Regions from separate parts of the Streptomyces sp. NPDC002490 genome, predicted to be linked through region 1. Evidence: riboswitches for the same ligand, from Rfam matches in the RefSeq annotation. Region 1 holds a riboswitch; each other region holds the start of a gene.

Region 1 (9,914 bases):
CCTCTTCGACCGCAAGGCCGTGGCGGAACGGGTGGGCCAGCTCTCCTTCGACGACCTGGCCGCCGGCACGGCCGGCGCCGAAGCCCCCGGGCACGGACACCTGCACGACGGCTACGGGACCGTGGCGTTCCGGTCCGCCCGGGCGCTGCACCCGCGCCGGCTGATGGACGTCCTGGACGGACGGCCCGAGGGGCTCTACCGCATCAAGGGGTACGTCGACTTCGGCACCGTCGACCCGGACCACCGCTACGCGGTGCACGCCGTCGGCCGCTTCCTGCGCTTCTACCCCGAGCCCTGGCCCGTCGAGGAGGACCGCACCACCGGCCTCGTCCTCATCGGGACGGAACTCGACGCCGAGGCGCTCACCGCACGGCTGGACGCCTGCCGGATCGCCCCTGACGAGGAGCCGCCCGCCGAGCACGCCCTGTGGGGCGTGCTGCGGTACGTCCCCGGGCCCGCCGACCCGGACGACGGCAGCCCGTACCCGGTCGAGGAACCCGAGGTCCCCGACCGGGTCTGAAGCCGGCCGTCACACCGGGCCGGCCACCACGGCGACGGGCTTGCCCAGCGCCACCCCCGAACCGTCCCGGCGCGGGTCGATCTCCGGAAGCTCCACGGGGGCGCCGCTGCGCTGCGCGGCCCGGGCGGGCGCCGGGCCGGCCCAGGCGAAGGCCAGACAGTCCTCGCCCTTCAGGAACCGCTGGCAGCGCACCCCGCCGGTGGCCCTGCCCTTGCGGGGGTACTGGTCGAACGGGGTCAGCTTGGCCGTCGTCTGCACCGAGTCGTCCAGCGTGCCGCGCGAGCCGGCCACCGTGAAGACCAGCGCGTCGACCGCGGGGTCGACCGCGGCGAAGGAGATCACCTTGGCGCCCTCGGTGAGCTTGATGCCGGCCATGCCGCCCGCGGGCCGGCCCTGCGGACGCACCTGGGACGCCGGGAACCGCAGCAGCTGGGCGTCGTCCGTGACGAAGACCAGGTCCTCCTCGCCGGTGCGCAGCTCGACGCCGCCGACGATCCGGTCGCCCTCGCGCAGCCCGATGACCTCCAGCTCCTCCTTGTTGGACGGGTAGTCCGGCACCACCCGTTTGACGACGCCCTGTTCCGTGCCGAGCGCGAGGCCCGGCGAGGACTCGTCCAGGGTGGTCAGGCAGACCACCCGCTCGTCACCCTCCAGCGTCAGGAACTCGGTCAGCGCGGCTCCGCCGGAGAGCACCGGGGCCGCCGCCGTGTCCGGGAGCTGGGGCAGGTCGATCACCGACAGCCGAAGCAGCCGCCCGGTGGAGGTCACCGCGCCCACCTCGCCGCGCGCGGTGGCGGGCACCGCCGACACGATCACGTCGTGCTTGGCGCGGCGCCCCCCCTCCGCGGCGAACGGCTCGGCGGTCGCGGTGCGGGCCAGCAGGCCGGTGGAGGAGAGCAGCACCCGGCACGGGTCGTCGGCCACCTGGAGCGGCACCGCGGCGGCCGGGGCGCTGCCCGCGGACTCCAACAGCACGGTGCGGCGCGGGGTGCCGAACTTCTTGGCGACCGAGGCCAGCTCGCCCGAGACCATCTTGCGCAGCTCGGCGTCGGACTCCAGGACGCGCGTCAGCTCCGCGATCTCCCCGGTCAGCCGGTCCCGCTCGGACTCCAGCTCGACCCGGTCGAACTTGGTCAGGCGGCGCAGCGGCGTGTCCAGGATGTACTGGGTCTGCACCTCGCTCAGCGAGAAGCGCTCGATCAGCCGCTCCTTGGCCTGGGCGCTGTTGTCGCTGGAGCGGATGACCCGGATGACCTCGTCGATGTCGACGAGCGCCACCAGCAGGCCCTCCACCAGGTGCAGCCGGTCGCGCCGCTTGGTGCGCCGGAACTCGCTGCGCCGGCGCACCACCGTGAACCGGTGGTCGAGGTAGACCTCCAGCAGCTCCTTCAACCCCAGGGTGAGCGGCTGGCCGTCCACCAGGGCGACGTTGTTGATGCCGAAGGACTCCTCCATCGGCGTCAGCTTGTAGAGGTGCTCCAGCACCGCTTCCGGGACGAAGCCGTTCTTGACCTCGATGACCAGCCGCAGCCCGTGCTCGCGGTCGGTGAGGTCCTTGACGTCGGCGACGCCCTGGAGCTTCTTGGAGCCGACCAGGTCCTTGATCTTCGAGATGACCTTCTCGGGGCCGACCGAGAACGGCAGTTCCGTCACCACCAGGCCCTTGCGCCGGGCGGTCACCGGCTCCACCGACACCGTCGCGCGGATCTTGAAGGTGCCCCGGCCGCTCTCGTAGGCGTCCCGGATGCCCGAGAGGCCCACCACCCGGCCGCCGGTCGGCAGGTCGGGCCCCGGCACGTACTTCATCAGCGCGTCCAGGTCGGCGCCCGGGTGGCGGATCAGATGGCGGGCGGCGGCGATGACCTCCCCCAGGTTGTGCGGCGGCATGTTGGTGGCCATGCCGACCGCGATCCCCGAGGAGCCGTTGACCAGGAGGTTCGGATAGGCGGCCGGCAGGGCCACCGGCTCCTGCTCCTGGCCGTCGTAGTTGGGTGCGAAGTCGACGGTGTCCTCGTCGATCGACTCCGTCATCAGGGAGGTCGCGTCCGCCATCCGGCACTCGGTGTACCGCATGGCCGCGGGCGGGTCGTCGTTGCCCAGGGAACCGAAGTTCCCGTGCCCGTCGACCAGGGGCACCCGCATGGAGAAGGGCTGCGCCATGCGCACCAGCGCGTCGTAGATCGACGCGTCGCCGTGCGGGTGCAGCTTGCCCATCACCTCGCCGACGACCCGGGCGCACTTCACGTAGCCGCGTTCGGGGCGCAGGCCCATCTCGTTCATCTGGTAGACGATCCGGCGCTGGACGGGCTTCATGCCGTCCCGGGCGTCGGGCAGGGCGCGCGAGTAGATGACCGAGTAGGCGTACTCGAGGAAGGAGCCCTGCATCTCGTCGACGACGTCGATGTCGAGGATCCTCTCCTCGAAGTCGTCGGGCGGCGGGGTCTTCGTGCTGCGGCGGGCCATCGCTGCTGCGGCTCCTCACAGTGTGTGCCAGGGCAGGAAACGGGATAACGGATGCCGACCATTGTGGCCCGGCGGACTGACAGCGCCGACCGCGACCCGTCCGCCGGTTCGCCGAGGTGCTCGCTCTCGGCGTAGCGGGGCCGGGAACTCCTCCACCCGTCAGCGCGCTTGCATACAGTGGCAGGACGGTAGGACGACTTCCAGTTTTCCGCGATCGAAGGGACGTACATGCCCATGGGTCACACGGCCACGCAGGCCGGCTCCGGCGGCCTGACAGCAACGGAACACCGCCTGGCCAACGGCCTGCGCGTGGTGCTCTCCGAGGACCACCTGACCCCGGTCGCCGCGGTCTGCCTGTGGTACGACGTGGGTTCGCGCCACGAAGTCAAGGGCCGTACCGGTCTGGCTCACCTCTTCGAGCACCTGATGTTCCAGGGGTCGAAACAGGTACCGGGCAACGGCCACTTCGAACTGGTGCAGGGCGCCGGCGGCTCCCTCAACGGCACCACCAGCTTCGAACGGACCAACTACTTCGAGACCATGCCCGCGCACCAGCTGGAGCTGGCGCTGTGGCTGGAGGCCGACCGGATGGGCTCGCTGCTCGCCGCGCTCGACCTGGAATCCCTCGACAACCAGCGCGCCGTGGTCAAGAACGAGCGCCGCCAGCGCTACGACAACGTCCCCTACGGCACCGCCTTCGAGAAGCTCACCGCCCTCGCCTTCCCGGACGGCCACCCGTACCACCACACCCCGATCGGCTCGATGGCCGACCTGGACGCGGCGACACTGGAGGACGCGCGGGACTTCTTCCGCACCTACTACGCGCCCAACAACGCGGTGCTCTCCGTGGTCGGCGACATCGACCCGGAGCGGACGCTCGCCTGGATCGAGAAGTACTTCGGCTCCATCCCCGGGCACGACGGCAAGCCCGCCCCGCGCGACGGAGCGCTGCCCGAGGTCATCGGCGGGGAACTGCGCCAGCTCGTCGAGGAGGAGGTGCCCTCCCGCGCGCTGATGGCCGCCTACCGGCTCCCGGAGGACGGCACCCGCGCGGCCGACGCGGCCGACCTGGCGCTCACCGTCCTCGGCGGCGGCGAGTCCTCCCGCATCTACAACCGGCTGGTCCGCCGCGACCGCACCGCGGTCGGCGCCGGCTTCGGGCTGCTCCGCCTGGCCGGCGCGCCCTCGCTGGGCTGGCTGGACGTGAAGACCTCCGCCGGCGTCGAGGTCCCCGAGATCGAGGCCGCCGTGGACGAGGAACTGGCCCGGTTCGCCGCCCAGGGCCCCACGCCCGAGGAGATGGAACGGGCCCAGGCCCAGTTGGAGCGCGAGTGGCTGGACCGGCTCGGCACCGTCGCCGGCCGCGCCGACGAACTGTGCCGGTACGCGGTCCTGTTCGGTGACCCCCAGCTCGCCCTCACCGCCGTCCAGCGGGTGCTGGACGTCACCGCGGAGGAGGTGCGTGAGGTGGCCGCGGCGCGCCTGCGGCCCGACAACCGCGCGGTGCTCGTCTACGAACCGCTGGAGCAGCCGCAGGCCGACGCCGACGAGAACGCAGACGAGGAGGCGGCCAAGTGACCACCGCCGAACCCACCGTGACCATGGACTTCCACCCCCAGCCGCAGGCCGGCACGGCCCGCCCCTGGGCCTTCCCCGAGCCCACCCGGCACACCCTCGGCAACGGCCTGACCGTGCTGCGCTGCGACCGTCCGGGCCAGCAGGTCGTCGCCGTGGAGGTGCTGCTGGACAGCCCGCTGGACGCCGAACCGGCCGGCCTCGACGGCGTCGCCACCATCATGGCCCGGGCGTTCTCCGAGGGCACCGACAAGCACTCCGCCGAGGAGTTCGCCGCCGAGCTGGAGCGCTGCGGCGCCACCCTGGACGCCCACGCCGACCACCCCTGCGTGCGGATCTCCCTCGAAGTGCCCGCCTCCCGGCTGGCGAAGGCCCTCGGGCTCCTCGCCGACGCCCTGCGCGCCCCGGCCTTCGCCGACAGCGAGGTCGAGCGGCTGGTCCGCAACCGCCTCGACGAGATCCCGCACGAGGCCGCGAACCCGTCCCGCCGCGCGGCCAAGGAGCTGTACCGCCAGCTCTTTCCCGCCGAGGCGCGGATGTCCCGGCCCCGCCAGGGCACCGAGGAGACCGTGGCGGCGATCGACGCGGCGGCCGTCCGCGCCTTCTACGAGAAGCACGTGCGCCCCGCCACCACCACGGCCGTCGTCGTCGGCGACCTCGCCGGCCTGGACGTGGAGGGACTCCTCGCCGACACCCTCGGCGCCTGGACCGGCAGCCCCTCGGCCCCCCGGGTCGTTGCGCCGGTGACCGCCGACGACACCGGGCGGGTGTTCATCGTGGACCGCCCCGGCGCGGTGCAGACGCAGCTGCTCATCGGACGGATCGGTGCCGACCGGCACGACCGGGTGTGGCCCGCGCAGGTGCTGGGCACCTACTGCCTGGGCGGCACCCTCACCTCGCGGCTGGACCGCGTGCTGCGCGAGGAGAAGGGCTACACCTACGGGGTGCGGGCCTTTGGCCAGGTGCTGCGCTCCACCTCGGAGGGCACCGGGGCGGCGATGCTCGCCATCTCCGGCTCCGTCGACACCGAGTCCACCGGGCCCGCGCTGACGGACCTGTGGACGGTGTTGCGCACTCTCGCCGCGGAAGGGCTCACCGACGCGGAGCGGGACGTGGCCGTGCAGAACCTGGTGGGGGTCGCCCCGTTGAAGTACGAGACGGCCGCGGCCGTCGCGGGCACCCTCGCCGACCAGGTCGAGCAGGGGCTCCCCGACGACTACCAGGGGCAGCTGTACCAGCGCTTGGCGGCCACCGGCACCGTGGAGGCGACGGCGGCCGCGGTGAACGCCTTCCCGGTGGACCGGCTGGTGACGGTCCTGGTGGGTGACGCGGCGCAGATCGAGGAGCCCGTGCGCGCCCTGGGCATCGGCGAGGTCACGGTCGTGACCGGCTGACCGCGTGCGGGCCCGCGGACCCCTTGCGGCCCGCGGGCCCGCACGGTGGCTCAACACCCGCTCGGCAGTCGCTCGGTGCGGTGGCGACCACGCGGGCGGGGGCGGCGTCGAACAGCGGGCGCAGCCGGTGACCGAGCGGACGGCGGCTCAGGCGGTACCGGGCGGAGGCGGATTCCCGCCCGTCCGCCGTCTCCGCGCGCCGCGGACACCGGACGGCAAGGGCCGCGGCCGTACCGGCGCGACGCGCTCCGGACCGTACCCCGCGAGGGGGTCCGTCGTGTCGTTCCGTCAGGAGTGCGGTGTGGGACGGATGTCCCGAAAGGGCGGGAGGTTGCGGTCCGCGGTGTGGCGTGCGCTACAAAACGGCCGTTCCGTTTGTCGTACCGAAGATCCTCCCCGTAGCGTCGGGGCGGCTGTCCGTCGTGCGGTACGCCGCAGTCGCGGCACCGGACAGTCATCGCCGAGTCCCCGTACGGTGCGAGCCAGGGGAGCCGGGGACCCGATCCGTCCCTGGGGTGAATCGGACGCCCGTCGCCACGCGGAGGGGGTCCGTAGGAGACCTTCCTGCTCCGAACCCGTCAGCTAACCCGGTAGGCGAGAGGGAAGGAAAGGACAGCCACTTCATGGCGTTCACCCGTGCCACCGGTAAGCACCGTCGCCCCACGCGCATCTCGCGGACCACCGCGAACGTCGCCGGCGTCGCCACCCTCACCACGACCGGTGTCATCGGTACCCTCGCTTCACCGGCCCTGGCCGCCCAGGAGCCGTCCTCGCTGGAGGACACGGGCCTCACCAAGACGGTGTCCATCGGCGACGCCGTCGCCGACGAGATCGACGCCCAGGCCGCCGCCCAGCAGATCGCCGCCGACGAGGCCGCCGCCATGGAGCTGGCCGAGGCGGAGGCCAAGCTGCGGGCCGCCGAGCAGAAGCGGCAGGCCGAGGCCGAGGCGGCGAAAGAGCGCGAGGCCCAGGAACGCGCCGCCCGCGAGGCCGAGCGCAAGCGCCTCAACACCTACGTGAGCCCGATCGCCGGCAGCTACGTCTCCACGTCCTACGGAGCGGGCGGCAACATCTGGTCCTCCGGCACCCACACCGGCATCGACTTCCACGCCAGCACCGGCACCCCGGTCCAGTCCGTGGGCTACGGCACCGTCGTCGAAGCCGGCTGGGCCGGCGCGTACGGCAACAACGTCGTCATCAAGATGCACGACGGCACCTACACCCAGTACGCCCACCTCTCGTCGGTGGCCGTCTTCGCGGGCCAGGCCGTCACCACCGGGCAGCAGATCGGACTGGCCGGGGCCACCGGCAACGTCACCGGCTCGCACCTGCACTTCGAGGCCCGGACCGGCGCCGACTACGGCTCCGACCTCGACCCCCTGGCCTACCTCCGCAGCCACGGGGTCAACCTCTGACCCACCCGCTCCGGCGGAACGTTCCGTCGACACCGTGAGCACCGAAGGGCCCCGGCCACCCGCCGGGGCCCTTCCGCACGTCCGGGCCCGCCCGCCCGCCTGTCCGTCCGTTCGATACGTGGCGGCCGTCCCATCGGTGTGAGGAATTCCCGTGCGGGTCGGAAAATTCCGCGTACTGCAATAGAGTCATCGAATCAGAGTCGATCGACCGCGGTGTGCGGACATAAAGCGGAGGTCCGATCGTGAGTATTCCCGCCACGGCGGTGTGCTCGGCCATTCGGGATGACATCGTCAGCGGTGTCCTGGAATGCGGGAGCCGCCTCACCGAGGAAGTGCTGGCCCGTCGCTACGGCGTTTCCCGGGTGCCGGTGCGCGAGGCGCTGCGCACCCTGGAGGCCGAGGGGTTCGTGGTCACCCGTCGGCACGCCGGGGCCTGCGTCGCCCGGCCGACCGAACGGGAGGCGGCCGATCTGCTGGAGGTGCGCCGGCTGCTGGAGCCGCTGGGGGCGTCCCGGGCCGCCGAGCGGCGCACCGAAGCCCACCTGAAGGTGCTGCGCGGTCTGGTGCGGCTGGGGCGGGAGCGGGCCGAGAACGGCACGGGCGAGGAACTCCGCTCGCTGGGCACCTGGTTCCACGAGACCTTGGACCAGGCTTCGGGAGGCCAGGGGCTCACCGCGATGCTCACCCAGCTCCGGCACAAGATCACCTGGATGTACACCGTCGAGCCGGCGGCGCGACCGGCCGAGCAGTGGGTCGAGCACGGAGTCCTCGTGGACGCGGTGGCCCGCGGGGACGCGGAACGCGCCGGCACCCTGATGGCCGCCCACACCGAGCGCGAGATCGGCGCGATGGTGGCCCGTCGCCGCCGGTTCCCGCACCGGCCGGGGGACGACGGGGCGGCGGCCGGCACGCGGGCGGGGAAACATTCCGTCAACACGGCGGGTGCGTCCCGGTAACACGGGGACGGTAGAAAAGGAGGAGGCGGGATTGCCGTAGGAATTCACTCTTCATTTCGGTGCCGTGCGTGCCGAAGGCGAGGGAAGTGAATTCTCTGACGATCGGGCCGATGCATCCGCCGGTGTGACGGAAAGCGATCCGCGGGCCTCGTGGTGCGGTGCGGGATTCGTGAATTCCCGTGAAGCGATGCGGGCCGAACGCGGGGGAGGCGTCCTCCCCGGAACGGCCCTGGCGCACCACGACGGGCGCCGGTCGGACCGCCTCCCGTGGGTCCGGTCCCCCGAGAGGCCGCTCCGCCCCGCCGGGAGCGGCCCGTGACGGCGGGCCCACCCGCCCGGCTCACACCGTCTCGGGCAACTCCTCCAGTCCTTCGGCCACCAACTTCGCCAGTCGGTCCAGCGCGGCGTCCGCACCCTCCGCCTCCGAGGCCAGGACGACCTCCTCGCCGCCGTGCGCACCCAGCCCCAGCACCGCCAGCATCGAGGCCGCGTTGACCGGGTCGGCGCCCCCCTTGGCGATCGTCACGGGAAGGCCGGTGGCCGAGGCCGCCCGGACGAAGATGGAGGCGGGGCGGGCGTGGAGACCCTCAGCCCAACCGACGGTGACGCGGCGCTCAGCCATGTGATGCTGCCCTTCAGGTGCTCTCTCGGGTGGTATGACCCTCTTCGGTTGTCTAGACCAGTCTCCCACAGCGGTGGCGGCCGGCCCGTGCGGTCGCCGGGCGCCGTGCCCGCGTCGACCGGGCGTTCACGTACCCATCCGGGGGGAGCCCGGAAACCAGGCGCCGCGCCGCCGACCGACCCCGGGGCGCTCCCCAGCCTGCCCCGCGCCCGGGCCGACCGCGACCCGTACGCTGACCCCATGCAGACCCCGCCGGACCAGCACGACTACCCGTCCCACTGGGAGGCCGACGTCGTGTTGCGCGACGGCGGCACCGCGCGCATCAGACCCATCACCACCGAGGACGCCGACCGGCTGGTCAGCTTCTACGAGCACGTCTCGGACGAGTCGAAGTACTACCGGTTCTTCGCCCCGTACCCGGAGCTCTCCGACAAGGACGTGCACCGCTTCACCCACCACGACTTCGTGGACCGGGTCGGCCTTGCCGCGACCGTGGGCGGCGAGTTCATCGCCACCGTCCGCTACGACCGGATCGACGCCCACGGCCGCCCCGCCTCCGCCCCCGCCGACGAGGCCGAGGTCGCCTTCCTGGTCCAGGACGCCCACCAGGGCCGGGGCGTCGCCTCCGCCCTGCTCGAACACATAGCCGCGGTCGCCCGCGAACGCGACATCCGCCGCTTCGCCGCCGAAGTGCTTCCGGCCAACACCAAGATGATCAAGGTGTTCACCGACGCCGGCTACCGGCAGAAGCGCAGCTTCGAGGACGGCGTGGTCCGGCTGGAGTTCGCGATCGAACCCACCGAAGCGTCCGTGGCCGTGCAGCACGCCCGCGAGCAGCGCGCCGAGGCCCGCTCCGTCCAACGACTGCTGCGCCCCGGGTCGGTCGCCGTCGTCGGGGTGGGCCGGGCCCCGGGCGGGGCGGGCCGTGCGCTCCTGGAGAACCTGGTCGCCGCCGGGTTCACCGGCAGG
Region 2 (9,914 bases), on a different contig from region 1:
CTGATGGACGGCGACGAACAGCGCCGCCACCGCGACACGGTGTGGAAGGTGCACGGTCCGGCCCAGGCGATCCTGGTCGGCGACGCCCTGTTCGCCCTCGCCGGCGAGGTCCTGCTGGAGCTGGGCACCGTCGAGGCGGGGCGCGCCACCCGCCGGCTCACCAGCGCCACCCGCGCCCTCATCGACGGCCAGGCCCAGGACATCTCCTACGAGCACCGGGAGCGGGTCACCGTCGCCGAGTGCCTGGAGATGGAGGGCAACAAGACCGGCGCCCTGCTGGCCTGCGCCTCCTCCATCGGTGCGGTGCTCGGCGGCGCCGACGACCGCACCGCCGACAGCCTGGAGAAGTACGGCCACCACCTCGGCCTCGCCTTCCAGGCGATCGACGACCTGCTGGGCATCTGGGGCGACCCGGAGGCCACCGGCAAGCAGACCTGGAGCGATCTGCGCCAGCGCAAGAAGTCCCTGCCCGTGGTCGCCGCCCTCGACGCGGGCGGCCCCGCCTCCGAGCAACTCGCCGAGCTGCTGGCCGCCGACGCCAAGAGCAACGACTTCGACACCTTCTCCGAGGCGGAGTTCGCCGCCCGTGCCGCCCTCATCGAGCAGGCCGGCGGCCGGGAGTGGACCTCCCAGGAGGCGCGCCGCCAGCACGCCGTCGCCGTCGAGGCCCTGGACTCCGTGGACATGCCCGACCTGGTGCGGGCGCAGTTCGTGGCGCTCGCCGACTTCGTCGTCGTACGAAAGAGATGACCATCGACATCCGGAGCATATGACTCGCGGTCGCCGGCCGGTGCCCTCCCGGGCGCCGGCCGACGGCGGACCCAGCAGAAGATCCACACTGCATCGAAGGGGAAGCCATGACAGCGAGGACCGACGGAGGCAACGGGGCGGTACCGCCCCGCGCGGCCTCGGCGACCGACGAACACGCCGACCAGACCCCCCGCGCGCCCGACGACCACGAAGCCGTTCGGCGCGCCACCCGCCGCGCCGGTGACTTCCTGCTCTCCCTCCAGAGCCCCGAGGGCTGGTGGAAGGGGGACCTGGAGACGAACGTCACCATGGACGCCGAGGACCTGCTGCTCAGGGAGTTCCTCGGCATCCGGGACGAGGCCACCACCCGGGCCGCCGCCCTCTTCGTCCGGGGCGAACAACGCAGCGACGGCACCTGGGCCACCTTCCACCAGGGCCCCGGTGACCTCTCCGCCACCGTCGAGGCGTACGTGGCCCTCCGGCTCGCGGGCGACGACCCCGACGAACCGCACATGGCGCAGGCCGCCGAGTGGATCAGGTCCCGCGGCGGGATCGCCGCGGCCCGGGTCTTCACCCGCATCTGGTTGGCCCTGTTCGGCTGGTGGCGGTGGGAGGACCTGCCCGAGGTGCCCCCGGAGGTCATCTACGTCCCGCGCTGGTTCCCGCTGAACATCTACGACTTCGGCTGCTGGGCCCGGCAGACGATCGTGCCGCTCGCCGTCGTCTCCGCCCAGCGACCGGTGCGCCCCGCGCCCTTCGCCCTGGACGAGTTGCACACCGATCCGACCGACCCCTGCCCGCACCGCCCGCTGGCGCCGGTGACCTCCTGGGACGGGGTGTTCCAACGGTTCGACAAGGTGCTGCGGCTCTACCACCGGATCGCCCCCCGGCCGCTGCGCGCGGCGGCCATGCGCTCCTCGGCCCGCTGGATCATCGAACGCCAGGAACGGGACGGCTGCTGGGGCGGCATCCAACCGCCCGCGGTCTACTCGATCATCGCCCTGCACCTGCTGGGCTACGACCTGGACCACCCCGTGCTGAAGGCCGGGCTCGCCTCCCTGGACCGGTTCGCCGTGTGGCGTCCGGACGGCTCCCGCATGATTGAAGCGTGTCAGTCGCCGGTGTGGGACACCTGCCTGGCGACCATCGCCCTGGCCGACGCCGGAGTGCCCGGCGACCACCCCCAACTGGTCAGGGCCGCCGAGTGGATGCTCGGCGAGGAGATCGACCGGCACGGGGACTGGTCGGTGCGGCGCCCCGGACTCGCCCCGGGCGGATGGGCGTTCGAGTTCCACAACGACACCTACCCCGACATCGACGACACCGCCGAGGTGGTGCTCGCCCTGCGCCGGGTGGTTCACCCGGACCGCGAACGGCTGGAGGGAGCCGTCGCCCGCGGCGTCGCCTGGACCCTCGGCATGCAGTCCCGGGACGGCGGCTGGGGCGCCTTCGACGTGGACAACACCAGCCCGTTCCCCAACCGGTTGCCGTTCTGCGACTTCGGCAAGGTGATCGATCCGCCGTCCGCCGACGTCACCGCGCACGTGGTGGAGATGCTCGCGGTCGAGGGCCGGGCGGGGGAGCCGGGCGCCCGCCGCGGGATCGCCTGGCTGCTCGCCGCCCAGGAGTCCGGCGGCGCCTGGTTCGGCCGCTGGGGCGTCAACTACGTGTACGGCACCGGATCGGTGGTCCCCGCACTGGTCGCCGCCGGGCTCCCGCGCTCGCACCCGTCGATCCGGCGCGCCGTGGCCTGGCTGGAGGCGGTGCAGAACGAGGACGGCGGGTGGGGCGAGGACCTGCGCTCCTACCACGACGCACCCGGCTGGGGCGGTCGCGGAGCCTCCACCGCCTCCCAGACCGCCTGGGCGCTGATGGCACTGCTCGCCGCGGGGGAACGCCACGGCAAGGCCGCCGAGCGCGGTGTCTCCTGGCTGGTGGAGACCCAATGCGAGGACGGCTCCTGGGACGAGCCGTACTACACGGGCACCGGCTTCCCCTGGGACTTCTCGATCAACTACCACCTGTACCGGCAGGTGTTCCCGCTGACCGCGCTCGGGCGCTTCCTGCACGGGGACCCGCTCGCGGACCGTGCTCCGGGGTGCGGCACCGCCGCCGGGACCGCCCCCGCCGGCCCGGGGACCCGCCCCCCGGACCGCCGCCCGGTCCGTCCGACGGTGGTGCGCACCGCACGATCGCTGGTCGCGGCGGCAGCCGGACGCATCGCCGAGCGGACCGGCAAGGCGGGCTGATGCGGTCCGCCCCCAACGAGCCGCCGGATGCGGGGTCGTCGGCCGGCCGAACCGACCCCGGGACGGCCGTCCCCCTCCTGGTCGCCTGTGCACTCGGCATCGAACGGCTCGCCCTGCGCCTGGGCACCCACGGCCCGACCGCGGCCCCGCAGCCGACGGTGGTGCGCACCGGCATGGGGCCCCGGGCTGCGGCCCGGGCGCTGTCCCGGGCCCTGGAGCGCCCCGCCCTGCACGACGCGGCAGTCCTGGCCACCGGCTTCTGCGCGGGGCTCGCCCCGGGGATGCGCCCGGGGGACCTGGTGGTCGCCGAGGAGACCCGGGACGCACAGGGCTCGGTCCGCTGCTCCGGCACCGGTCCGCTGGTCGAGGCGCTGCTGCGACAGTCGCCCGGGCGGACCGTGCACACCGGAGTGCTGATCGGTTCCGACCACGTCATCCGGGGGGCCGAACGCGCCGCGCTGCGCGCCACGGGGGCCATCGCGGTGGACATGGAGTCGGCGGTGAGCCTGCGCACCGCCGTGCGCGCCCCCGGAAGCGGTTCCCGGCCGGGCCCCCGCCCCGTTGCGGCCGTCCGGGTGGTCGTCGACGCCCCCGCACACGAACTCGTCCGCATCGGCACCCTGCGCGGTGGAATATCGGCTTTCCGCGTTCTCCGCGCCGTGCTCCCCGTCTTCAGTGAATGGCACCGCACTGTGATGCTCCCCCGGAGGTGAGCTGAGATGGCCATGCCGCTCCGCCAGTCCGTCAAGGTCGCGACCTACCTCTTCGAACAGAAGCTCCGCAAGCGGGACAAGTTTCCGCTGATCGTGGAGCTCGAACCGCTCTTCGCCTGCAACCTCAAGTGCGAGGGCTGCGGAAAGATCCAGCACCCGGCAGGGGTGTTGAAGCAACGGATGCCGGTCGCGCAGGCTGTCGGGGCGGTCCTGGAGTCCGGGGCCCCGATGGTCTCCATCGCGGGTGGCGAACCCCTGATGCACCCGCACATCGACGAGATCGTGCGCCAGTTGGTGGCCAGGAAGAAGTACGTCTTCCTGTGCACCAACGCCTTGCTGATGCGCAAGAAGATGGAGAGGTTCACCCCCTCCCCGTACTTCGCCTTCGCCGTGCACATCGACGGACTGCGGGAGCGTCACGACGAGTCGGTGGCCAAGGAGGGCGTGTTCGACGAGGCGGTGGCGGCGATCGAGCAGGCCAAGGAGCGCGGCTTCCGGGTCACCACCAACTCCACCTTCTTCAACACCGACACCCCGCAGACCGTCATCGAGGTCCTCAACTACCTCAACGACGACCTCCGGGTGGACGAGATGATGATCTCGCCTGCCTACGCCTACGAGAAGGCACCGGACCAGGAGCACTTCCTCGGCGTGGAACAGACCCGCGAACTCTTCCGGAAGGCGTTCGCCGGCGGCAACCGCCGCCGCTGGCGACTTAACCACTCGCCGCTGTTCCTCGACTTCCTGGAGGGCAGGGTCGACTTCCCCTGCACCGCCTGGGCGATCCCCAACTACTCCCTCTTCGGCTGGCAGCGCCCCTGCTACCTGATGAGCGACGGCTACGTCCCCACCTACCGGGAACTCGTCGAGCAGACGGACTGGGACGCCTACGGCCGGGGCAAGGACCCGCGCTGCGCCAACTGCATGGCCCACTGCGGCTACGAACCCACCGCGGTCCTCGCCACCATGGGATCGCTCAGGGAGAGCCTGCGCGCCGCCCGCGACACGGTCTCGGGCAACCGCGCGTGACGGCACCGCCCCCCGGGCCGACGACGGAGGGAACGGAGGGCGGTCCGCGATGAGCGAGGCGTTCGACCTCGGCGCACTGCTCTCCGAACGCGGCGGCGAGCGGTACGCGTTGCACTCCCGCCACCTCAACCACCAGCTCCCCCGCATGCTGCGCACCATCGGCTTCGACAAGGTCTACGAACGGGCCGAGGGCGCGCACTTCTGGGACGCGGACGGCAACGACCACCTGGACATGCTGGCCGGGTTCGGGGTGATGGGCGTCGGTCGGCACCACCCCGTGGTGCGCAAGGCCCTCCACGACGTGCTGGACGCCTCCCTCGCCGACCTCACCCGCTTCGACTGCCCGCCGCTGCCGGGGCTGCTCGCGGAACGCCTGCTCGCCCACAGCCCCCATCTGGACCGGGTGTTCTTCGGCAACAGCGGCACGGAGGCGGTGGAGACCGCGCTCAAGTTCGCCCGCTGCGCCACCGGCCGGCCCCGGGTGCTGTACTGCACGCACGCCTTCCACGGGCTCACCACCGGTGCCCTCTCCGTCAACGGGGAGTCCGGCTTCCGGGAGGGCTTCGGGCCCCTGCTGCCCGACACGGCGGTGCCGCTCGGCGACCTCGATGCGCTCGCCCGGGAGTTGGCGCGCGGCGACGTGGCCGCGCTGATCGTGGAGCCGATCCAGGGCAAGGGCGTCCACGAGGCCCCGCCCGGGTACCTACGCGGCGCCCAGGAGCTGCTGCGTGCGCACCGGGCGCTGCTGATCGCGGACGAGGTGCAGACCGGGCTGGGCAGGACCGGGGACTTCTACGCCCACCAGCACGAGGACGGGGTGGAGCCGGACCTGATCTGCGTGGCGAAGGCCCTGTCCGGGGGGTACGTCCCGGTCGGGGCGACCCTGGGGCGGGACTGGATCTTCCAGAAGGTGTACGCCTCCATGGACCGGGTCCTGGTGCACTCGGCGAGCTTCGGATCGAACGCGCAGGCCATGGCGGCGGGGCTCGCGGTGCTCTGGGTGCTGGAGTCCGAGCACCTGGTGGAGCGCGCCCGTACCGTCGGGGAGCTGCTGCGTTCCCGGCTGGCCGCCCTGGTGGACCGCTACGAGCTGCTGAGCGAGGTGCGGGGCCGGGGGCTGATGATCGGGATCGAGTTCGGCCGCCCCCGGTCGCTGAAGCTGCGGGGCGGCTGGACCATGCTCCAGGCCGCCCGCAAGGGCCTGTTCGCGCAGATGGTGGTGGCCCCCCTGCTCCAGCGGCACCGCATCCTCACCCAGGTGTCCGGGGACCGGCTGGAAGTGATCAAACTGATCCCGCCGCTGGTGGTGGACGAGGCGGACGTGGACCGCTTCGTCACGGCCTTCACCGCCGTGATGGACGACGCGCACCGGGGGGGTGGCCTCATATGGGACTTCGGGAGGACACTGGTGAAGCAGGCGGTGGCCGTCCGCTGAGCGGTGCAGCGACCCGCGATCTCGTTTTTTACCCCTCGGGCAAGAAATTTGCCCGAGGGGCATTTTTCTGGCTCAATCGAAGCATGAGCCACCCAGAGTCCGTCCCTCCCGAGGAACCGCCCGCCGCCGCGGCCCCCGCCCCGGAGACGGCGGTCCCCCTCGTCGCCCCCCGGCTGCGGGAGCTCCGGCGCGGCGCGGGGCTCACCCTGGAGACGGCTGCCGCCGCGGCCGGGTTGTCCCCGGCGCACCTGTCCCGGCTGGAGACCGGTCGACGGCAGCCCTCCCTGCCGATGCTGCTGGCGCTCGCCCGGGTGTACGGCACCACGGTCTCCGAACTGCTCGGCGAAACGGTCGTCGACCGCGACGCCGTGGTGCAGGCCGCCACCATGGAGCCCACCCGGGCCGGCGGCTGGACGTACTGGCAGGCCGGCGCCTCCGGCCGGGGGATGCAGGCCCTGCGGGTCCGGGTGCCGTACGGCACCCAGGGCGACATCGTGCGGGTCCACCCGGGCGAAGAGTGGCTGTACGTCCTGTCCGGGCGGTTGCGGCTCAGGCTCGGGGACAGCACCCACCTCCTCGGCCCCGGTGACAGCGCCCACTTCGACTCGCTGACCCCGCACCGGATCGGCGCCGCCGACGAGGACGGCACCGACCTCCTCTTCGTGCATACCCTGTTGCAGAGTCCGACCGCCGCGCTGTGCCTCGGCCCGGCGGACGGCCACACCCCGGGAGACCTCCGATGACCGAACCCGTACCCCCCACCGACCCCGCGGCGCCTCCGGTCGCCCCGCGGACCTCCACGCCCCGCATGGAGGACAAGATGCCGCCGAGCATCTGGATCCGACTGGTCATCTACGTCGCGGTCGGCCACCTGGTCGCCGCCTTCATCTGGCTGCTGTTCGAGGTCGGAGCCAAGTGACCCCGCCGGCGGCCGGGGACCGGCTCAGTCGAGCAGCCGTCCGCGCAGCCGCTCGCGCAGCCCGGGGGTGAGACCGAGGGCCCGGCGCAGATAGGTGTCGGTGTCGCCCCAACATCGGTCGATCGTCTCGAAGGCGGCCGCCAGGTACTCGACCCGGGCGTCGAAGAGGGGGCTCAGCAACTCCATGGCCTCGGGCGCGGAGCCGTCGACGGCGTCCGCGTCGCGGCGCACCCGGTACCGCCGGTGCGCCGCGTTGGACTTGAGGTAGTCCTCCTCGATCGCGCTCCGCTCGACCCCGAGGGCCAGCAGCGCCACGGCCACGGTGAGTCCGGCCCGGTCCTTGCCCGCGGCGCAGTGCAGCAGGGCGGGCACGCTGTCCTCGGCGAGCGCGTGCAGCACCCGGGCGTGCTCCGCCGTCCGCTGCTCGATCATGACCCGGTAGGACGTCACCATCTGGTCGACGGCGCGCCCCCCGGCCAGCAGGGCGCGGAGTTCGGTGAGGTCGCCGTTGCGCACCATGTGCCAGAACGCGGCGCCGTCGGCCGGGTCGCTGAGCGGGATGTTCACCTGGCGCACCCCGGGGAGCTCCACGTCGTGGCCGTCGAGGGCGCGGTCGGCGTCGTTGCGGAAGTCGAAGACGGTGTGCAGACCGAGCGAGTCGAGGTACCGGCTGTCCCGTGCCGTCGCGCGGGCGAGGTGGCCGCTGCGGAACAGCACCCCGTGGCGGATCCGGCGACCGTCCGCGGTCGGCAGTCCTCCCAGGTCCCGGAAGTTGCGCACGCCGGTCAGTTCGGGCTCGGTGGATGGGATCTGCTGCGTCACGGGGCTCCTCCGGTTCCCCCGCCGGCGCCGTCGGACGGCGGGCCGGTTCAGACGATACGACATCACATCGTCCGACAATCGGGATGTGATGGGCTTTTCTTGTGAAACACGGAGGGCGAGCCCTGGCCTCTATGTCCTGCAATGTGCATTTTCATAGCGTTCGCGAATCTTGGTGGTCCTCATCCCAACTGGGCCGGGAATAAAGCCGCCTGGGGAAGCCGGTCGTGACCGGGATCATAGAGGTCACCGAACGTGGTGGCCGGCCGTGCTCCGCCTGCCGTCCACAGCCCGGGAATTGAGTTCCGCGGCCCCCGCCGTCGTCGACGCAGGGTGACCGGGAAATCCCGCAAGGATCAAGGAATACCTGGTCATCGACGTGCTCGCGGTTGTCCGGGCCGTTCCGGCTCGCTTAGCGTCACGCTCACTCCGGGCGGACGCCGAGTCCTGCCACCGTCCGGCACCCACCGTCGTACCGACATCGGCAGGAGCGGGGAACCCACACGCAGTACGCCGAGTCCGGGCGACCGGACCGGCTCGGGGTGAAGCCGCGCGAGCGCGGCCGGGCACCTCCCGCCCGAATCCGACAGCTCACCTCGTAGGCGCCGGAGAGGAACGCACCATGCCCGCGACGGGTAAGCACCGCCGTCCCACGTCCGCCCGGCTCGTCCGCGCCATCGCCCTCACCGGGTCCGGTGGCGCGGCGGCCCTGGCGCTTCCGCTGATGGGCGCCGCCCAGGCCCACGCCCAGGCCGGGGAGGCCGCCCCCGCCCCCAAGGGCTCCGCCGCCGTCACCGCCCCGGCCGCCCCGCAGGCCCCCGCGGAGCGGACCGCCACCCCCCGCGCCGAGGTCACCACGTACTCCGTGAAGATCGGCGACCACCTGTCGAAGATCGCCGACGAGCAGGACGTGCGCGGCGGCTGGCAGCGGCTGTACCAGGACAACCGGGCCGCGGTCGGCGCCGACCCGAACCTGATCCGCCCCGGTCTGGAGCTCGCCATCGGTGCCCCGGCCGCCGCCCCGCAGTCCGCCGCCCCGAAGCAGGCCGCGCCGAAGGCCGCCGCGCCCGAGGCCCCGGCCCCGAAGGCCGCCCAGCCCCAGGCGCCCGAGGTCCGGCAGGCGGCCCCCGAGAAGGCACCGGCTCCGAAGCCCGCCGCTCCGAAGCCCGCCGCCCCGAAGGTCGCGCCCGCGGCGGCCGAGGCGCCCGCCGCCGCGAACGCCTCAGGCTTCACCCTGCCGGTCGCCAGCGGGGTGGGCACCCCCTACCGGGCCTCCGGCAGCATGTGGTCCAGCGGCTACCACACCGGCGTCGACTTCAGCGTCCCCGCCGGCACGCCGCTCAAGGCGGTCGGCCCGGGCACCGTCGTCTCGGCGGGCTGGGCGGGCGCCTACGGCAACCAGGTGATCATCCAGCACGCCGACGGCAAGTACTCCCAGTACGCCCATCTCTCGCAGCTCGGCGTCAGCGCGGGACAGTCCGTCTCGGGCGGCCAGCAGATCGGCCTCGCCGGTTCCACCGGCAACAGCACCGGGCCGCACCTGCACTTCGAGATCCGCACCTCGCCGACGTACGGCTCCGACATCGACCCGCTGACCTACCTGCGGTCCAAGGGCGTCTCCGTCTGATCCGTCCGGCGACCCGCCGGGAGCTCCCGCACGCGGGGCCGCATCCTCCGATGCGGCCCCGCGTCGCGCTGTACGGGCCTGGCCGTTCCCCTATTCCCGTGTCGTGCCGGTCGACCGCATGGCCTTTCTCACGTCCCGTCAACCCCCTGGAAGGCATTGTTACGGTGGCGTAGGTCACGCCGGGCGAGGAAGGATGGGTCGATGTGACAGCAGAGTCGACGTTCCTCCCCCCTGACGGCATCCGGTCCTACGCAGCGCTCGGCGACAGCTTCACGGAGGGCGTCGGTGACCCCGGGCCCGACGGATCGTTCGTGGGCTGGGCCGACCGGCTGGCCGTCCTCCTGGGCGACCGGCTCCCCGAGCACGCCTTCCG
Region 3 (9,914 bases), on a different contig from region 1:
CCCGTCACTCCCGTGATGTGCGTACGTCCCCGCACACGGTACGGGACCGGGTGCGGGGACGTTCGCAGCCACCCTCGCCGGTGCCCGGTCGGGGGCCCGGACGGGGGTGGCCGCGCGGCTCGTGCCGATCAGCCCTTGAAGCGGGGGAAGGCGCTGCGACCGGCGTACACGGCGGCGTCGTCGAGGATCTCCTCGATGCGCAGCAGCTGGTTGTACTTGGCGACGCGCTCGGAGCGGGCCGGGGCACCGGTCTTGATCTGGCCGCAGTTGGTGGCGACGGCGAGGTCGGCGATGGTGACGTCCTCGGTCTCGCCGGAGCGGTGGCTCATCATGCACTTGAAGCCGCTGCGCTGGGCGAGCTCCACGGCGTCCAGGGTCTCGGTGAGCGAACCGATCTGGTTGACCTTGACGAGCAGGGCGTTCGCGGAGTTCTCCTCGATGCCGCGGGCCAGGCGCTCGGGGTTGGTGACGAACAGGTCGTCGCCGACGAGCTGGACCTTGTCGCCGAGGCGGCTGGTGATCTCGTTCCAGCCGGCCCAGTCGTCCTCGAACAGCGGGTCCTCGATCGAGACCAGCGGGTACGCGTCGACGAGCTCCGCGTAGTAGTCGGTCATCTCGGCGGCGGTGCGCTCCTTGCCCTCGAAGACGTACACGCCGTCCTTGTAGAACTCGGAGGCGGCCACGTCGAGGGCGAGGGCGACCTGCTGGCCGGGGGTGTAACCGGCCTCCTTGATCGCTTCGAGGATCAGGTCGAGGGCCTCGCGGTTGGAGCCGAGGTTGGGGGCGAAGCCGCCCTCGTCGCCGAGGCCGGTGTTCAGGCCCTTGGCCTTCAGCACCTTCTTCAGGGTGTGGTAGACCTCGGTGCCCCAGCGCAGGGCCTCGGAGAAGGACTCGGCGCCGATCGGCGCGATCATGAACTCCTGGATGTCCACGTTGGAGTCGGCGTGCGAGCCGCCGTTCAGGATGTTCATCATCGGCACCGGCAGCAGGTGCGCGTTGGGGCCGCCCAGGTAGCGGAACAGCGGCAGGTCGCTGGCCTCGGAGGCGGCGTGCGCGACGGCGAGGGAGACGCCGAGGATGGCGTTGGCGCCGAGCGAGGACTTGTCCGGGGTGGCGTCCAGGTCGAACATCGCCTGGTCGATCAGGCGCTGCTCGGTGGCGTCGTAGCCGACGAGCTCCGGACCGATCTGCTCGATGACCGCGAGGACGGCCTTCTCGACGCCCTTGCCGCCGTAGCGGTTGGCGTCGCCGTCCCGCAGTTCGAGGGCCTCGAAGGCGCCCGTGGAGGCGCCGGACGGAACGGCGGCACGGCCGGTGCTGCCGTCGTCGAGGCCGACCTCGACCTCGACCGTGGGATTGCCTCGGGAGTCCAGGATTTCCCGGGCTACGACGACGTCGATGGACGGCACGAGCATCTCCTTCTGGGATGTGACGCGAGTATGCGGGGCCGGTGGTCCCGCCGCCCCTGAGCCTAACGGCCCCGGGGAGGTCGGCCACTCGGCCGCCCGCCCTGTGGACAAACGGAAACCAAATTGTTCCGTCCGCAAACAAATGGGTGCCCGGGGCTTCACTTGAGCCCCGGGCGTGTCGGATTTCCGGGGGCTCCCGGACACACCTCCGCCCCGGCGCGGGGATCGTGCACCGGGGCGGACTGACCCGAGGGGACGGGTCCCGGTCGGGCCGGGGCGCGGCTCGACCGGGGGGTGCGGCTCGCGGCCGGGGCGGGCCGGAGCCTGGGGTGGTCCGAACGGCCGGGGCGTGCCCGGCCCCCGGCGCACGCACCGATGGGGCGGCGCGGCGGCGGGAGCGGGTCCCCGGCGCGGGGTCAGGAGAGGTGGAGCTGCTGACCCGGGTAGATGAAGTCGGCGTCGTCGATGATGTCGTCGTTCAGCTCGAACAGCCGCTGCCAGCCGCCCTTGACGCCCTCGGCCGCGGCGATGGCGCTCAGGCTGTCGCCCCGGACGACCTTGTACTCGCCGTCGCCCTTCTGCACCTTCTTGCCGGTGGGGGTCTGGACCGTCTTGGCCGGAGCGGCGGGCTTCGCCTGCGGGGCCGGCTGCGCGGGCTGGGCCGCCGGGGCGCGGTCCTGGGTGCGGGCGGCGCGCTGCTCGGTCTGCTGCTTGGGTGCGGCCTGCTGCTGCGGCGCGGTCTGCTGCGGCTGGGGCTTGGGGGCGGCCTGCTGCTGGGGCACGGCGGCGCCGCCGCCGTAGGGGGCGTTGGACAGGCCGACGCCGCAGCTCGGCCAGGCGCCCTTGCCCTGACCCGCGAGGACCTTCTCGGCTATCTCGATCTGCTGCGCCTTGGAGGCCAGGTTGGCGGTGGGCGCGTACTTGGTGCCGCCGAAGGCGGCCCAGGTGGAGGCGGAGAACTGGAGGCCGCCGTAGTAACCGTTGCCGGTGTTGATGGACCAGTTGCCGCCCGACTCGCACTGGGCGACGCGGTCCCACTCGGCGGCGGTGGCGGCCGACGCGCTGGTCGCCGTCATCAGCGGGGCGGCCACGGCCGCACCGGTCACACCCGCGACGGTGACGATTCGGGTGGCCTTGCCGGGCTTGCGGTGCTTGCCCTTGCCGGAGAACAGCATGAGTCATCCCCTCACCGACGCCTACGAGGTGAGCTGTCGGGTTCGGGCCGAGTGAGTGCCCGGCCGCGCCTGACGCGCGGCTCCACCCCTAGCCGTCCGGTGGCCCGTCGGGAGTCCCGTTTCGACTCCCGAGGCCGGCCCGTTCGGCGCTTACCTTGGTTCCCCCGCTCCTGCCAACGGCGCTTCACGCGACGACTGGTCCCGAGCCACCGTCGGCAGGATTCGGCGTGACGGCGATCGGTGTCCGCATCGGCGAACGGCACTGACCGTATGCATGGGCGGGGGTGAAACTCAAAGCCATGGACGTCCGATGAGACCCATGTCTCACTTCCACCCCACGCGCCAAATTAGGACATTAGGTGTCGAACTACTGCTTCTTCTCGGGCTTTTCGGGCGCCAGGTCGAGGCTCTGACCGGGCACGATGTGGTGCGGGTCGCCCCCCACGGTGCCCTTGTTGCCGTCGTAGAGCGCGGCCCAACCCCCTTCGACGCCCTGGGAGTCGGCGATGGCCGACAGGTTGTCACCGGACTTGACGGTGTACGAGGCGTCCAGCGCCTCCCGTTCCGTGCTGCGGGAAGCGTGCTTGCCGATGCTCTCCTCGCTCCGGGAGGCGGTGGCCTCCTCGGTCGCCGCCTCGCCCCGGTGACGGCCGGTGCCGGCGTCGACCTCGGCCTCCGCCGCGCCCGCTTCGGTGGCGCCGGTGGTGCCGGACGGTTCGGTCGAGGGCGTCGCACCCGGCTCGCCGGACTCGGTTCCGGTGCCCTCGCCCGGGGTCTGACCGGGACTCTCCGTACCGGGCGAGGACGGAGCGGTCGGATCGGTCGACGGCGAGGAGCCGGGGGTCTCGGAGGAGCCCTCGTCCGGCGAGGACGACGGGGAGTCGGAGGGCGAGGCCGGCGACGAGGGGGTGGTGCCCGAGGAGCTCGGCACCTCCGAGGGGTCGGTGGTGGGCGCCTTGGACGCACCGGACTCGTTCTCCGGCTTCGGCCGGTCGGCGGTGGAGAGGGAGGCGTCCGTCTTACCCGAGGTCACTCCGGCCGACACCCCGTCGGAGACGCTGCCGCTCTTCTTGCCGGGCTGCACCGGACCGCCCGGGTCCACTTCGGCCGCCGGGCCGCCCTTGTCGAGCCCCACGGCCGCACTGCAACCCGGCCATGCGGCGGGTCCCTGCGCGGCGAGGATGCGCTCGCCGACCGCGATCTGCTGGGAGCGGCTGGCCTGGTCGGGGCTGACCGCGTAGGAGAGGCCGCCGTGCTTCTCCCAGGCCTCCTGGCCGATCTGGAGCCCACCGTAGAAACCGTTGCCGTCGTTGGCGCTCCAGGCACCGCCGCTCTCGCACTCCGCCAGCCGGTCCCAGGTCGCGGCCTCCGCCGCGCTCGCACCCGTGGCGCCCAGCAGCGGCAGGGCGATCGCGGAGCTGGTGACCCCTGCCGCGACGACCAGAGCGGGGGCCTGACGGGGGCGTCGATGACGACCGTTCCCGGAGAGCATGCGGTGGCCTTTCGTGCGACAACGGGGACCGACCCGCGGCGGTTGGAGGCCGCCGAAGTCGTCGTGAACGTAACCGGAGTCGAACGCTTGTCACAAGTTAATGCAGCGCAGATCACGCGAACATCACGGATGTGATGTCACATCAACACCACTCGTCACGGAACTCGCTCCCCTCCCCTATCTGGGGGACGGCCCGACCCATCGGCCACCGGGCGACAACTCCCCTGGCCAACAAGCGGGTTGACACGTCGGCGAGGCGGTTGACGCCGTTCCCGACCGGTATGCACCCGGTGCGGAACACCTACGGATACCCACCGGAGTGCACCCCGTCGGGCGGAATGCCGCCTCAGCGCGGGGTGAACCGGACCGGCAACGTCCGTAGCCCGCGCATGATCAGACCCCCGCGCCAGCGCAGTTCCTCCGGAGCCGCGGCCAGTTCGAGGTCCGGCAACCGGCGTAGCAGGGTGGCCAGCGCGGTCTGCCCCTCCAGACGGGCCAACGGAGCGCCCAGGCAGTAGTGGATGCCGTGGCCGTAGCCCAGGTGCGGATTGTCGCGGCGGGTCAGGTCGAGGTGGTCGGGGCGGTCGAAGCGGGCCGGGTCGCGATCGGCCGCGGCCAGCACCACCAGCACCGGGTCCCCCCGCTCGACGTCCTGCCCGCCCAGGCGCAGCGGCTCGGTGGCGAACCGCCAGGTGGCCATCTCCACGGGGCCGTCGTAGCGCAGCAGTTCCTCCACCGCAGTGGTCAACAGCCCGGTGCTCCCGGCGGTCCCGTCGTTCAGCGACCCTTGCAGCAGCGCGCGCTGTTCGGGGTGGGTGAGCAGGGCGAACGTGCCGTTGCCGATCAGGTTGACGGTCGTTTCGAACCCCGCGAACAGGAGGATGAACGCCATCGCCGCGGCCTCGCCCTCGGTGAGGTGCTCGCCGTGGTCGGACGCCCGGATCAGCCCCGAGATCAGGTCCTCGCCCGGGTCGGCCCGCTTGCGGTGGATCAGGTCCACCAGGTAGCCGCGCATCTTCTTCACGCTGCGCGCGACCCCGCCCCGCGGGCCCCCGCCGTGCCGGATCATCATCCCGGCCCAGTCGCGGAAGTCGTCCTGGTCCTCGGCGGGCACCCCCAGCAGATCGCAAATGGCGTAGATGGGCAGCGGGAAGGCGAACTCGTGGATGAGGTCGGCCTCGCCGCGGGCGGCGAAGTCGTCGATGAAGCGGTCCGTCAACTGCTGTACCCGGGGTGCGAACGCGGCCACCCGGCGCGGGGTGAACGCCTTGGAGACCAGGCGCCGCAACCGGGTGTGGTCGGGCGGGTCGATGTTGAGCAGGTGGGTCATCAACTCGGCCTTGCGCTCGCCGGGGATGCCGGTCCGACCCCTGGCGTGCGCCGGCTCGTCGTGGTGCTCCGGGTTCTTGCTGAGCCGACCGTCCGCGAGGGCGCGGCGGGCGTCGGCGTAGCGGGTGACCAACCACGCCTCCACCCCGCTCGGCAGTCGGGTGCGGTGCACCGGGGCGTGCTCCCGCAGCCAGGCGTACGCCGGGTACGGATCGGTCGCGAACTCCCAGCTGAACAGGGCGGGCCCGGTCGGCGCGCCCCCGGACGTCCCGGACACCTCAGACACCCTCGGCGGCGCGGATCGCGTCCCGGTAGCTGCGGGCCGCGGCCCGCAGCGCGGTCTCCGGGTCGACGCCCTCGTCCTGGGCGCGGACGGCCAGCGCCAGCAGCGCGTAGCCGAGGCCCTCACCGGTGGGCACGGGGACCTCCAGGCCCGCGGAGCCGACCCGGGCGGCGAGCTTGCCGACGAGGGCCAGGGCGGGCTGGGCCAGCGGAACGCCGTCGGTGACCGAGGTGCGCCGGTGCTTCTCCTCGGCCTTGGTGCTCAGCCAGAGCGCCTGGACCTCCTCGGGGGTGGTCGCGGTGGCGTCGCCGAAGAGGTGCGGATGGCGGTGGACCAGTTTGGTGACGAGCCCGGCGGCCACGTCGTCGATGGAGAACGGCCGTTCCGCGTCGTCCTGGGCGATGCGGGCGTGGAAGACCACCTGGAGCAGGACGTCGCCGAGTTCCTCGCGCAGCTCGTCCCGGTCGTCGGTCTCGATGGCCTCGACGAGTTCGTACGCCTCCTCGACGGCGTGCCGGGCCAGGCCGCGGTGGGTGCGCAGGGACGACCAGGGGCAGTCCAGCCGGATGCGGTCCATGACCTGCACGACGTCCAGCAGCCGGGCGCCGGGGAGGTCGTAGGAGGCGGGCAGCAACTCCAGCTCCGGCATGACGGTGCGGCCGGAGCCGGCGAGGCGGGCCAGTCCGTCGGTGAGCCGGGGCTCCCCCTCGTCCCGGGCGAGGACGGCCACCGTGCGGCCGGCCGCCGCGTCGACCAGGTCCCGGGCGTCGGGCTCGACGGCCTCCACCGTCACCCCCGCCTCCCGTAGATAGGGGAGCTGGGGGTGGTCGGGGTCCGCGCAGAGCACGCGGTCGGCGGTGCGCAGTACCTGCCAGGCGGGCCAGGACAGCAGTCCGGGCGCCACCCGGTGGCTGGTGGTGACCAGGACGACGCGGCCCGGCGCGCCGCCGGGTCCGCGCTGATCGGCGTCGGTGTCGTTCTCCCTCACCCGACGAACCTAGCCCACCGCGCGGTGCCCCGCCGGTGCGGGGCGGGCGGGTCAGAGGACGGTGGCCCCGGGGTCCGGCTCGCTCACCGCGCGCACCCACGGAGTGGGCGCGTCCACCCGGCCGACCCGGCCGTTCTCGGCGACGCTCCAGGTGCCGTAGCGGGGGTTGAGGCGGACGCCGAGCGCCTCGGAGGCGTTCCCGAGCGCCTTCCAGAAGGTCCGCTGGCCGGCCGGGGTGTTCATGTCCGCGCCCAGGGCCTCGGAGAGCTTCTGCGCGCTGACCTCCGTGCGCAGGCTGGCGTCGAGTTGGCTCGGCGGCACGTTGTACTGCTGGAGCCAGGCGGCCTGGAGCCCCTTCTCGCCGCCGGCCTGGAGGGCCAGCCCCTTGCGCAACTGCTGGACGTCCTTGCGGGTCACGCCGACCCCGGCGTCGTGCGCGGCCCTGGCCAGCACCCGGTCCAGCACCATGGTGTGCAGCGTGGAACGGGTCAGTTCGCCGGAGCCCGCGAGGACCTGCGCGTACTGGGCGTCGTCCTCGATCGCCGTGCGCTGGGCGGCGCGCACCGCGTTGACCCGGCCCTCCAGCTGTTCGACGGTGATCCGCTGCTCGCCGACGACGGCCGCCGCGCCCGGCCGTGCGTCGTTGCCGCAGGCGGTGAGCAGGGGGGTCGCCGCGAGCAGGGCGGCGGCGGAGAGGGTGACTGCGGTGCGACGGCGGCGGTGCAAAGGAGCCTCCCGGCGGCGAGATTGTGCTTCGGTGCACAAAGTCCAGCGGTGATCGATGGTAGGCAGTGGCCGGTGGTTCGGCCACTGGTTCGGCAGACCTGATTCCGCCGAAGTGGCGGCCGGCCCCGATGCACCAACGAGCCGCCGACGGCCGGGGTACGCGTGTCACCCGGTGCGCGCCGCGCGGGCGGCGGCGGCCGGTCAGCCCCTGACCTGGCCCAACCACTGGAGGGTGCGCTGGACCTCCACCGGGATCGGGTGGCCGGGTCCGTGCCGTCCGGTGGCGTCGTGCAGCAGCCGCACCAGGGTGTCGTGGGCGGCGGTCCGGTCGCCGAGGGCGAGCAGCAGGTGCCCGATGCGGCGGCGGATCTCGAACGGCAGGTCGGGGTCGGCGGCGGTGTAGGGGTTCTGGGCGTACGGGTTGTCGTGGTGCTCGAAGTGCGGCAGCAGGGCGCGGTACTCGGCGAGCGCGGCGGCGGGTTCGCCGAGTTGCTCCAGGCAGTGCGCGGCGTCGTAGCGGAAGCGCAGGGCCTGGGGGTCGGCGGGGCCGGCCTCGGCGGCCCGGTCCTCGGCGAGGCGGTGCAGTTCGGGCAGGGCGCGCCGGTACTGGCCGTCGTCCATGAGGGTGGCCGCGTACTGCTTGCGCAGGGTGCGCACCACGGGGGACCGTTCGCCGTGCTGGGCGGCGGCGGCGGGCAGGATCGCGCCGAGGATGTCGACGGCCTGGGTGATCCGGCCCTCGCCGAGCAGGCGCTTGACCTCGTCGACGGCCACCGCCACGTCGGGGCGGCCGGGGCCGGTGGTGCCCGCGGTCGGTGCGGCGACCGGCGGGGCCGCGGGGCGGGGCGCGGGGGTGACCGCGCGGTCGGGCCAGGGGGCGTGCGGGCGCAGGAAGGGGCGGGTGGGGTCGAGGGGCGCGCCGGTCGGGGCGCCGCGCTGCGGGAGCAGCGGCAGCAGGTGCTCGTACACCTCCTGGGCGCTGGCCGGGCGGTGCTGGGGGTCCTTGGAGAGCAGGCGGAGCACCAGGGACTCCAGGGCCTCGGGGACCTCGGGGCGGCGTCGGCGGACCGGGAGCGGCGGTTCGTAGAGGTGGCGGTGGAGCACGCCGAGCGCGGTGGAGCCGGCGAAGGGCACGTCACCGCTGAGGAGTTCGTGCAGCAGCACCCCGAGCGCGTACAGGTCGGTGTAGGGGCCGACGGCGCCGCCCATGGCCTGTTCGGGCGCCATGTAGGCGGGGCTGCCGATGGGGGAACCGGTGTGGGTGAGGCGGGTGGTGTCGGAGTCCATGACGGAGGCGACGCCGAGGTCGAGCACGGTGACGGTGCCGTCCTGGCGGACCATCACGTTGCGGGGCTTGAGGTCGCGGTGGACTATCGGCACGGCGTGCACGGCGGAGAGCACCGCGCACAGTTGGGCGGCGACGGCGACCGCCCAGGGCCAGGGGTAGGGGTCGTGTTCGGCGAGGTGGTCGGAGAGGTCGGCGCCGTCGACGTACTGCATCACGAGGTAGAGGTCGCCGTCCTCGCTGCCGGCGTCGTGCACGGTGACCAGCCCCGGGTGGTCGACCTGGGCGGTGATGCGGCACTCGCGCACGAAGCGGCGGCGCAGTTCCTCGGTCTCGGCGCTGCCGGGGCCGGTGACCCGGTCGGGGCGGAGCAGCTTGACCGCGACCCGGCGGTCGAGGCGCTGGTCGTAGGCGGTCCAGACCTGGCCCATGCCGCCCTGGCCGATGAGGGTGGAGAGCGCGTAGCGGTCGGCGACGACGCGTCCGGTCACCAGGCGTCCCCTCCGCGGCCCCGGGGGTCGCCGTGGTCGGGTTCCTGGCGGCGCAGGTAGTCGCTGAGCTCGTCGAGTTCGGCGCGGACCTGGTCGATGCGGCCGGGCGCGGGGGGTGGCACCGGCGGCGGGCTCGGGGAGTGCGCCGGGGGCGCGGGCACCGGGCCGGGGCCCGGGTACGGGGGTGCGGGGGCGGCCGGGTGGGTGACGGAGTGCGGGGCGACAGGGTGTCCGGAGTGCGGGGCAACCGGGGGTCCGGGGTGCGCGGTCGGGGGGTAGCCGTAGCCGGCCGTCGGGGCCGCGGGCGGCACGGGGCGGGGCGGGTGGGCGGCGGGCCACGGGCCGGGGACCGTGCGGAAGTGGCGGATGTCGGCGTACAGGAAGTAGCCGGCGCAGGCGAGGCCCGACAGCAGCAGGACGGCCATGCCGACGTTGCCGTGCCAGGTGTCGAGGTTCTCCGTCCGGTCCGCGGCGACCATGGCGAACCCCACGAGGAGGACCGCGAGCGCGAGGGAGAAGTACTGCCAGTCGCGCCGGGCGCGGGTGACGACGGCGACCCTCAGCAGGGCCGTCCAGCCGAGCAGGCCGCAACTGCCCACGGCCACCGTCACGAACAGCACCCGGAGCGCGATGAGCGACCCGTTCGCCGGCCGCGGGGGCTGCTGCGGTGGGGTGCCGTACATGGCTCTCCTGTTCGGGCCGGGCCGCCGGGCGGCGCCGTGGGGTCCTGCGGATG

What was found. Region 1 has a riboswitch for cyclic di-AMP ahead of ABT092_RS14845 (M23 family metallopeptidase). Riboswitches for the same ligand answer to the same signal wherever they lie in the genome.
Region 2: linked by a shared signal. The riboswitch ahead of ABT092_RS15970 (M23 family metallopeptidase) and the one ahead of ABT092_RS14845 (M23 family metallopeptidase) in region 1 are both predicted to bind cyclic di-AMP.
Region 3: linked by a shared signal. The riboswitch ahead of ABT092_RS12975 (LysM peptidoglycan-binding domain-containing protein) and the one ahead of ABT092_RS14845 (M23 family metallopeptidase) in region 1 are both predicted to bind cyclic di-AMP.

The regions. Positions count from the first base shown of each region.
Region 1 is NZ_JBEOWM010000019.1:93,650-103,563, forward strand. Features, by position in the region: gene ABT092_RS14825 (CobW family GTP-binding protein) at 1-520, shown strand, start outside; gene ABT092_RS14830 (DNA gyrase/topoisomerase IV subunit A) at 530-2,983, opposite strand; gene ABT092_RS14835 (M16 family metallopeptidase) at 3,212-4,561, shown strand; gene ABT092_RS14840 (M16 family metallopeptidase) at 4,585-5,952, shown strand; cyclic di-AMP (ydaO/yuaA leader) riboswitch at 6,401-6,564, shown strand; gene ABT092_RS14845 (M23 family metallopeptidase) at 6,576-7,367, shown strand; gene ABT092_RS14850 (GntR family transcriptional regulator) at 7,610-8,323, shown strand; gene ABT092_RS14855 (HPr family phosphocarrier protein) at 8,664-8,945, opposite strand; gene ABT092_RS14860 (bifunctional acetate--CoA ligase family protein/GNAT family N-acetyltransferase) at 9,186-9,914, shown strand, end outside.
Region 2 is NZ_JBEOWM010000021.1:93,951-103,864, reverse strand. Features, by position in the region: gene ABT092_RS16010 (polyprenyl synthetase family protein) at 1-750, shown strand, start outside; gene shc (squalene--hopene cyclase) at 858-2,999, shown strand; gene ABT092_RS16000 (phosphorylase family protein) at 2,999-3,712, shown strand; gene hpnH (adenosyl-hopene transferase HpnH) at 3,719-4,741, shown strand; gene ABT092_RS15990 (aspartate aminotransferase family protein) at 4,791-6,176, shown strand; gene ABT092_RS15985 (helix-turn-helix domain-containing protein) at 6,260-6,919, shown strand; gene ABT092_RS15980 (DUF6126 family protein) at 6,916-7,095, shown strand; gene ABT092_RS15975 (tyrosine-protein phosphatase) at 7,120-7,917, opposite strand; cyclic di-AMP (ydaO/yuaA leader) riboswitch at 8,416-8,534, shown strand; gene ABT092_RS15970 (M23 family metallopeptidase) at 8,537-9,541, shown strand; gene ABT092_RS15965 (SGNH/GDSL hydrolase family protein) at 9,745-9,914, shown strand, end outside.
Region 3 is NZ_JBEOWM010000016.1:72,667-82,580, forward strand. Features, by position in the region: gene eno (phosphopyruvate hydratase) at 129-1,409, opposite strand; gene ABT092_RS12975 (LysM peptidoglycan-binding domain-containing protein) at 1,826-2,584, opposite strand; cyclic di-AMP (ydaO/yuaA leader) riboswitch at 2,588-2,776, opposite strand; gene ABT092_RS12980 (transglycosylase family protein) at 2,952-4,076, opposite strand; gene ABT092_RS12985 (cytochrome P450 family protein) at 4,423-5,682, opposite strand; gene ABT092_RS12990 (nucleoside triphosphate pyrophosphohydrolase) at 5,684-6,676, opposite strand; gene ABT092_RS12995 (SurA N-terminal domain-containing protein) at 6,728-7,402, opposite strand; gene ABT092_RS13000 (serine/threonine-protein kinase) at 7,604-9,178, opposite strand; gene ABT092_RS13005 (hypothetical protein) at 9,175-9,861, opposite strand.